DNA from 2 places in the Geobacillus sp. G4 genome. Region 1 is predicted to be linked to the other one. Evidence: predicted binding sites of a transcription regulator. Region 1 holds the regulator's gene; the other holds the start of a gene.
The links. Region 1 encodes Rex, which represses fermentation and respiration genes when NADH is low (regulators of the CRP and FNR family bind a similar motif). Its sites were predicted from a motif close to TTGTGAAATATTTCACAA; they were not measured.
Positions count from the first base shown of each region.

Region 1 (3,451 bases):
CTGGGTCGCCGAGTTGCATGCTGAGTTCGGCGAGCTGTTTTTCGAGTCCTAGAAGCGGGGTGAATACCTCAAGCATTTCGTCCCAAATGGAACGCGGCGAGTCGAGCCCGCTGTTTTGCGCCAAATAGCCGATTTTGATATGGTTTGGTTTGATGATTTTGCCGCTGTCGAAAGAGAGTTCACCGGCGATGATTTTCAACAATGTCGATTTTCCCGCTCCGTTGCGGCCGACAAGGGCAATTCGGTCGCGGGACTGTATTTCTAGTTTTATATTCGATAAAATAAGGTCAGCGCCGAAATATTTCGTGAGCCCGTGCACTTGCAAAATGATCATGTCATTTCACCTCGCGAATAGTTTAACGTAAGTCGCGAAAACGGTCAAAGACGAATGATGAAAAATCGTGTATAGTGTATAAATGGAGGAGATTGTATTGTCATCGTTCACTCATTTCAATGAACAAGGGCGCGCGAAAATGGTTGATATTACGCACAAAGAAGATACTGTGCGAGTGGCTGTGGCGCAAACGAGCGTGACTGTCAGCCGGGAAATTTACGAAAAAATGACGAGCAATGCGATCGAGAAAGGGGATGTGCTCGCCGTCGCTCAAGTGGCGGGGGTGATGGCGGCGAAGAAGACAGCTGACCTTATTCCAATGTGTCACCCGCTTATGTTAAAGGGTGTGGACATTGCTTTTGCTTGGGAAAACGATGGAGAAGCGCATAAGCTCGTCATCACGGCAACGGTGAAAACGAAAGGGAGCACAGGAGTGGAAATGGAAGCGCTGACGGCCGCTTCGGTCTGTGCGTTGACGGTGTACGATATGTGCAAGGCGCTTGATAAAGGAATGGTCATCGGTCCGACGTATTTGGTCGAAAAAACGGGCGGGAAGTCTGGCCATTACCGACGGAAAACCGATTAGCTAGGGGATGAGATCATGAGCAACGAACAACCGAAAATTCCGCAGGCAACCGCCAAACGGCTGCCGCTTTACTATCGGTTTTTGAAAAACTTGCACGCTTCCGGCAAGCAACGCGTCTCCTCTGCCGAGTTGAGCGAGGCGGTGAAAGTCGATCCGGCGACGATCCGCCGCGATTTCTCCTATTTTGGCGCGCTTGGTAAAAAGGGATACGGGTATAATGTCAATTATTTGTTGTCGTTTTTCCGCCGGACGCTTGAAGAGGATGAGGTGACCGAAGTCGCCTTGTTTGGCGTCGGCAATTTAGGCACCGCCTTTTTAAACTATAATTTTTCGAAAAACAACAATACGAAAATCGTGATGGCGTTTGATGTCGATGAGCGGAAAGTAGGAACGACAGTCGGCGGGGTGCCGGTCTATCATCTCGATGAGTTGGAGGAGCGGCTTCACGAAAACATCCCGGTCGCCATTTTAACCGTGCCGGCCGCCGCGGCTCAAGCGCTGACCGACCGCCTTGTCGTCCAAGGAATTAAAGGCATTTTAAACTTTACTCCGGCGCGGTTGAACGTGCCGAACCATATTCGCGTCCATCATATCGATTTAGCCATTGAGCTGCAGTCGCTCGTCTATTTTTTGAAAAACTATCCATCGCCATCGTAAAAGGAGAGAACAACACATGAAATATTTGTTGCTCGTTGCTGCAATTTTGTTGCTGTTTGGCACGAAAAAGCTGCCGGAATTAGGGCGGTCGTTCGGCCAGTCGCTTCGCGAGTTTAAAGACGCCACAAAAGGGCTCGCTGATGACGAAGAAACGAAAACCGACCGATGACAAGGCAGGATGGAGAAACAATGAATGACAAAGAAATGTCGGTGTATGAGCATCTGGGTGAACTGCGAAAACGGCTCATCATCGTGCTCATCTTTTTTGCTGCGGCGCTTGTCGTTAGTTTCTTTTTTGTCGATGATGTCATTTTGTATTTGCAGCGAACGGCCGAGGCGAAGCATTTGACCATGAACGCCTTCCGCCTCACCGATCCGATTAAAGTGTATTTTCAGTTTGCCTTTGTCATCGCAGCTGTGCTGTCGGCTCCGGTGCTGTTGTATCAAATTTGGGCGTTTGTCAGCCCCGGTCTGTATGAAAAAGAGCGGAAAGTGACGTTAAGCTATATCCCGGCGTCGATCGTTCTTTTTTTAGCAGGCGTCAGCTTCGCTTATTTCGTCTTGTTTCCGTTTGTCGTTCGATTTATGAGCCAGCTGGCTGACCAACTAGGGGTTCAACAAATGATCGGCATTAATGAATATTTTCAGTTTTTGCTTCAGCTCGTGCTGCCGTTTGGCATCGTATTTCAGCTTCCGATTGTTGTGCTGTTTTTTACCCGCTTAGGGCTTATTACGCCGCAGCTTCTTGTTCGCATCCGCAAGTATGCGTATTTAGCGCTGCTTATTTTAGCGGCGGTCATTACGCCGCCGGATGTGTTGTCGCAAGTGATCGTCATGATTCCGCTCACCATTTTGTATGAAGGAAGCATTTGGGTGGCGCGCATCGGCTATCGGAAAGCGCAGCGAGCAGTCGAGCAGGAAGGCAATGAGTGAGGCGGGACGAAAAACATTGAGAGGAAAGCGAGCAAGGCCGGGCCAAACGAAGGGGCTGTCTCAAAAGCCGCAAAACAGGGTTTTGAGGCCGGCCTCTTGTTTTTTTGTTTCCATTTTCACGATATGATCGCCGTCATGGGATTGATGTTCTGGTCCCTTCCCGCGCGAATCACGGGAAGGGGGTCAGCGTTTTGAGGCGAAAAGAAGGCGAAGGGCGGTGCCGAAATCAAAGGCAGCGAGCGCCGCTAAAGCGATGGTGGAGACGTTCCAAACCGTTTCATGAGCACTTTCGATGGCCAAATACGTAAACATTGAGCCTAAGACGAAATACAGAAGCGAAAACAGCCGAGGGTTTCGCATCATAGCCAAACCCTCCAAACGGCGAGCGGCAGCTCGGACTGGCGCATCATTTTCTCAATCTCGTCGGCCAATAGCGTCTGCATGACGACGACGAACGTATTCATGGCGACATGGGCGAAAATCGGTACGAAAATGCGTCCGGTTTTTGCGTATAAAAACGCGAATACCATCCCCATGGATGTGTACAGAAGCAAATGTTCCGGCTCCATATGGACAATGGCAAACAAAAGCGAACTGACAAGCGCAGCAAGCCAAAAGTTGTATTTTTCATAAAGCGAGCCGAAAATGATTTTGCGGAAGATGAGCTCTTCCAAAATCGGGCCGATGACGGAGGTGACGACGACCAACAGCGGCGTCAGGCGGATGATATCGATGATTTGCCTTGTATTTTCCGACCCTGGTTTGATGCCGAGCAGCCGCCATTCGATGTTGGCGGCGATGCTTTGGGCCGCGAGCGCCAAAAAGACGCCCAAGACCGCCCACATCCACGAGGAAGCAAGCGGCAGCCGCCGCATCATTCGTTCGTTGCGGTCACCGCGGAGCAGCCATAAAATCACGACGAACGCAAGCAGAAAGCTGAT
Region 1 is NZ_JBEPJY010000025.1:12,951-16,401, reverse strand. Features, by position in the region: gene ABS784_RS15855 (ABC-F family ATP-binding cassette domain-containing protein) at 1-334, opposite strand, end outside; gene moaC (cyclic pyranopterin monophosphate synthase MoaC) at 432-920, shown strand; gene ABS784_RS15845 (redox-sensing transcriptional repressor Rex) at 936-1,577, shown strand; gene tatA (twin-arginine translocase TatA/TatE family subunit) at 1,594-1,746, shown strand; gene tatC (twin-arginine translocase subunit TatC) at 1,767-2,510, shown strand; gene ABS784_RS15830 (YdiK family protein) at 2,694-2,873, opposite strand; gene ABS784_RS15825 (CPBP family intramembrane glutamic endopeptidase) at 2,870-3,451, opposite strand, start outside.

Region 2 (3,451 bases), on a different contig from region 1:
TGTGAATAGCGCGCTTTTTTGGCCAGCGGTGAGATGAGCTCATCGACCGGCCGCTCTTCATAGCGCCATTGGTCGGTCGCAAAGTAAAAGAATGACGTGCCGTTTTGCAATTTCGCTGGTCCGACCCAGTCGCGGGCGGTGGCGATTGTCTGCCATCCTTCCACCGGCCGCAGCTTTTCCTGCCCGACGTAATGGGCCCAACCGCCGCCATTCACCCCTTGGGCGCCGACGAACAAGACAAGGTTCAAGACGGCGCGGTAAATCGTATCGGAGTTGAACCAATGGTTGATCCCGGCGCCGACGATGATCATCGACCGGCCGTTTGTGTCGATCGCGTTGTCGGCAAACTCACGGGCGATTTTCACGACGAGTTCGCGGTCGACGCCGGTGATCGCTTCTTGCCATGCTGGCGTGAATGGCACCTCGTCATCGTACGAGCGGGCGACTGTGCCGCCGATGCCGCGGTCAATGCCGTAGTTGGCCAAAATCAAATCATAGACGGTCGTGACGTAAACGTCTCCTGTTACGGTTTGCACTTTTTTCACTGGAACCGCGCGTTCGATCGTTTTTCCGCCCTCAGCGGTGAAATATGGAAGCTGGATCGAGATGACTTCATCTTCGCTCCCTAAAAACGACAGGCGTGGCTCAAGCGGCTGTTCTGTTTCCTCATCAACAAGACGCAAGTTCCATTTTCCTTTGTCTTCCCAGCGAGCGCCGATCGTTCCATTCGGCACGACAAACGAGTCGGTGTTTTCATCATAGATGACCGGCTTCCATTCGGCATTGTTCGTTTGTTTGCCAAGGTCTTTCGCCAACAAGAAGCGGCCGGCCGTCCATGCGCCGCCGTTTTGTTTTAAGGTGACGACAAACGGAAAATCGGTGTACGTTTTGGCATATCGTTCAAAATATGGAACGGTCCGTTTGACGTAATATTTGTTTAAAATAACATGTCCCATCGCCATCGCCAAGGCGCCGTCCGTCCCTTGCTTCACCGACAGCCAGTCGTCGGCGAATTTTGTCGACTCGGCGTAATCTGGGCTGACGGAGACGACTTTCGTGCCGCGGTAGCGCACTTCGGCTAAAAAGTGAGCGTCCGGAGTCCGGGTGAGCGGGACGTTCGAGCCCCAGGTGATGATGTAGCCGGCGTTGTACCAGTCGCTTGACTCCGGCACGTCCGTTTGGTCGCCCCAAATTTGCGGCGACGCCGGCGGCAAGTCGGCGTACCAATCATAGAAGCTTAACATCGGCCCGCCCATCAGCTGCATGAAGCGCGATCCGGCGGCATGGCTGACCATCGACATGGCTGGAATCGGGGAGAAGCCGACGTTGCGGTCCGGGCCGTATTTGACGACCGTATACAATAAGGAAGCGGCGACAAGCGTCAATGCTTCATCCCAGCTGACGCGCACGAATCCGCCCTTCCCGCGCGCCTGTTTGTAGCGCTTCGCTTTTTCGCGGTCTTCAACGATGCTTTTCCACGCCTCAAGCGGGTTGTTTGGATGATGGGAGAGCGCCTCGCGCCACATGTCAAGCAAGATGCCGCGGACATACGGGTATTTGACGCGCAGCGGGCTGTACATATACCATGAGAAGCTCGCGCCGCGCGGGCAGCCGCGCGGTTCAAAGTCCGGCATATCCGGCCCGGTCGACGGATAGTTGAGCTGCTGTCCTTCCCAGGTGACGATGCCGTTTTTGACGTAAATGTTCCAGCTGCACGACCCCGTGCAGTTGACGCCATGGGTCGAGCGGACGACTTTGTCGTGCTGCCAGCGGCGACGGTACGCATCTTCCCAGGCGCGGTCGCCGTAGGTTGTTTCGCTATGGCCGTCGGCTTGGCGCTCGATCGGCCGAATATATTTGAAACGGTTGGTGAGCGGAGATCGTTTTCGTGTCATTTGCTTCACTCCTTATTAGCGTTGTGTACTTTTAACTATAGCCATGATGTCAATAACGCGATGTTAACTTTGTCACACTTGGCATCATTGTCACAAATCCGTCAAAGAAACGAACAAATATTCTTTTCTGTGGTATAATGGGGAAAACGATAAAAGTTTGAGGGGATTTCGTTGCGATACTCCAGCCATGTCATTGCCACATTATGCCTCGGCGCGGCGGCGGCCGCGCATACAAAGCTGCCGTTTACCGCCGCCTATACGGCGGGGCTTGTCATCGGCAGCCTTCTTCCTGACATTGACGAGCCGTCGTCATACGTCGGCCGCCGTTCGTTCGGCGTCGCGGGGAAAGTAAAAGAAGCGTTCGGCCATCGCGGCATGACGCATTCGCTCATCGTCTGGGGGGTGCTTGCCGCCCTCGTCTGGCGCGACTCGGCGTCGCCGTTTACCGCTGGGCTCGTGCTCGGCTACTTGTTTCATATTGTGGAAGACTTTTTTTCTGTTCAAGGGGTGCCGCTGTTTTGGCCGTTTTCGTCCAAGCGGTGGAAAGTGCCGCTCTATCGGACGGGAAAAGGGATGGAGAAAGCATTGGTTGGCATCGCTTGGATCGCATTCGTCTATTTTGGCGTCAACGGCTTGTTTCACGAATGGTGGCGGTCATGGTTGTCGATGTGGTAACGGCGTCCGATCAAAAAAGGAAAAAAGAGGTGCGGCGGCGAATATAGTGAGAGGAACGGATTTGACTAGATAAGGGGGAGAGGAAGATGAGCGAACAATATCCGGTGCTCTCGGGCGCCGAGCCGTTTTACGCCGAAAACGGGCCGGTCGGGGTGCTGCTCGTGCACGGATTCACCGGCACGCCCCACAGCATGCGCCCGCTCGCTGAAGCGTATGCGAAAGCCGGCTATACCGTTTGCCTGCCGCGCTTAAAAGGGCACGGAACGCATTACGAAGACATGGAACGGACGACGTTCCACGATTGGGTCGCCTCGGTCGAAGAAGGATATGGATGGCTGAAACAACGATGCCAAACCATTTTTGTCACCGGGCTGTCGATGGGCGGGACGCTCACGCTTTATTTGGCGGAACATCACCCAGACATCTGCGGCATCGTGCCGATTAACGCCGCTGTCGACATCCCGGCCATCGCCGCCGGGATGACGGGCGGGGGCGAGCTGCCGAGGTATCTGGATTCGATCGGTTCGGACTTGAAAAATCCGGATGTGAAAGAGCTGGCATACGAGAAAACGCCGACCGCTTCGCTTCTTCAGCTGGCTAGGCTGATGGCACAGACAAAAGCGAAACTCGATCGCATCGTCTGTCCGGCGTTGATTTTTGTCTCCGACGAAGATCACGTCGTGCCGCCGGGAAACGCCGACATCATCTTTCAAGGCATTTCATCGACGGAGAAAGAGATCGTCCGCCTCCGAAACAGCTACCATGTGGCGACGCTCGATTACGACCAACCGATGATTATTGAACGGTCTCTCGAATTTTTCGCCAAGCACGCCGGATAAAACGAATCGGTATATGGCTGATCCTGTTCAAAGGAGAGGCCA
Region 2 is NZ_JBEPJY010000009.1:66,426-69,876, reverse strand. Features, by position in the region: gene ABS784_RS12170 (nitrate reductase subunit alpha) at 1-1,895, opposite strand, end outside; gene ABS784_RS12165 (metal-dependent hydrolase) at 2,067-2,570, shown strand; gene ABS784_RS12160 (alpha/beta hydrolase) at 2,657-3,409, shown strand.
Region 2: ABS784_RS12170 (nitrate reductase subunit alpha) is a predicted target of Rex. The motif match lies at 1,956-1,973, and genes of this name have one in related genera.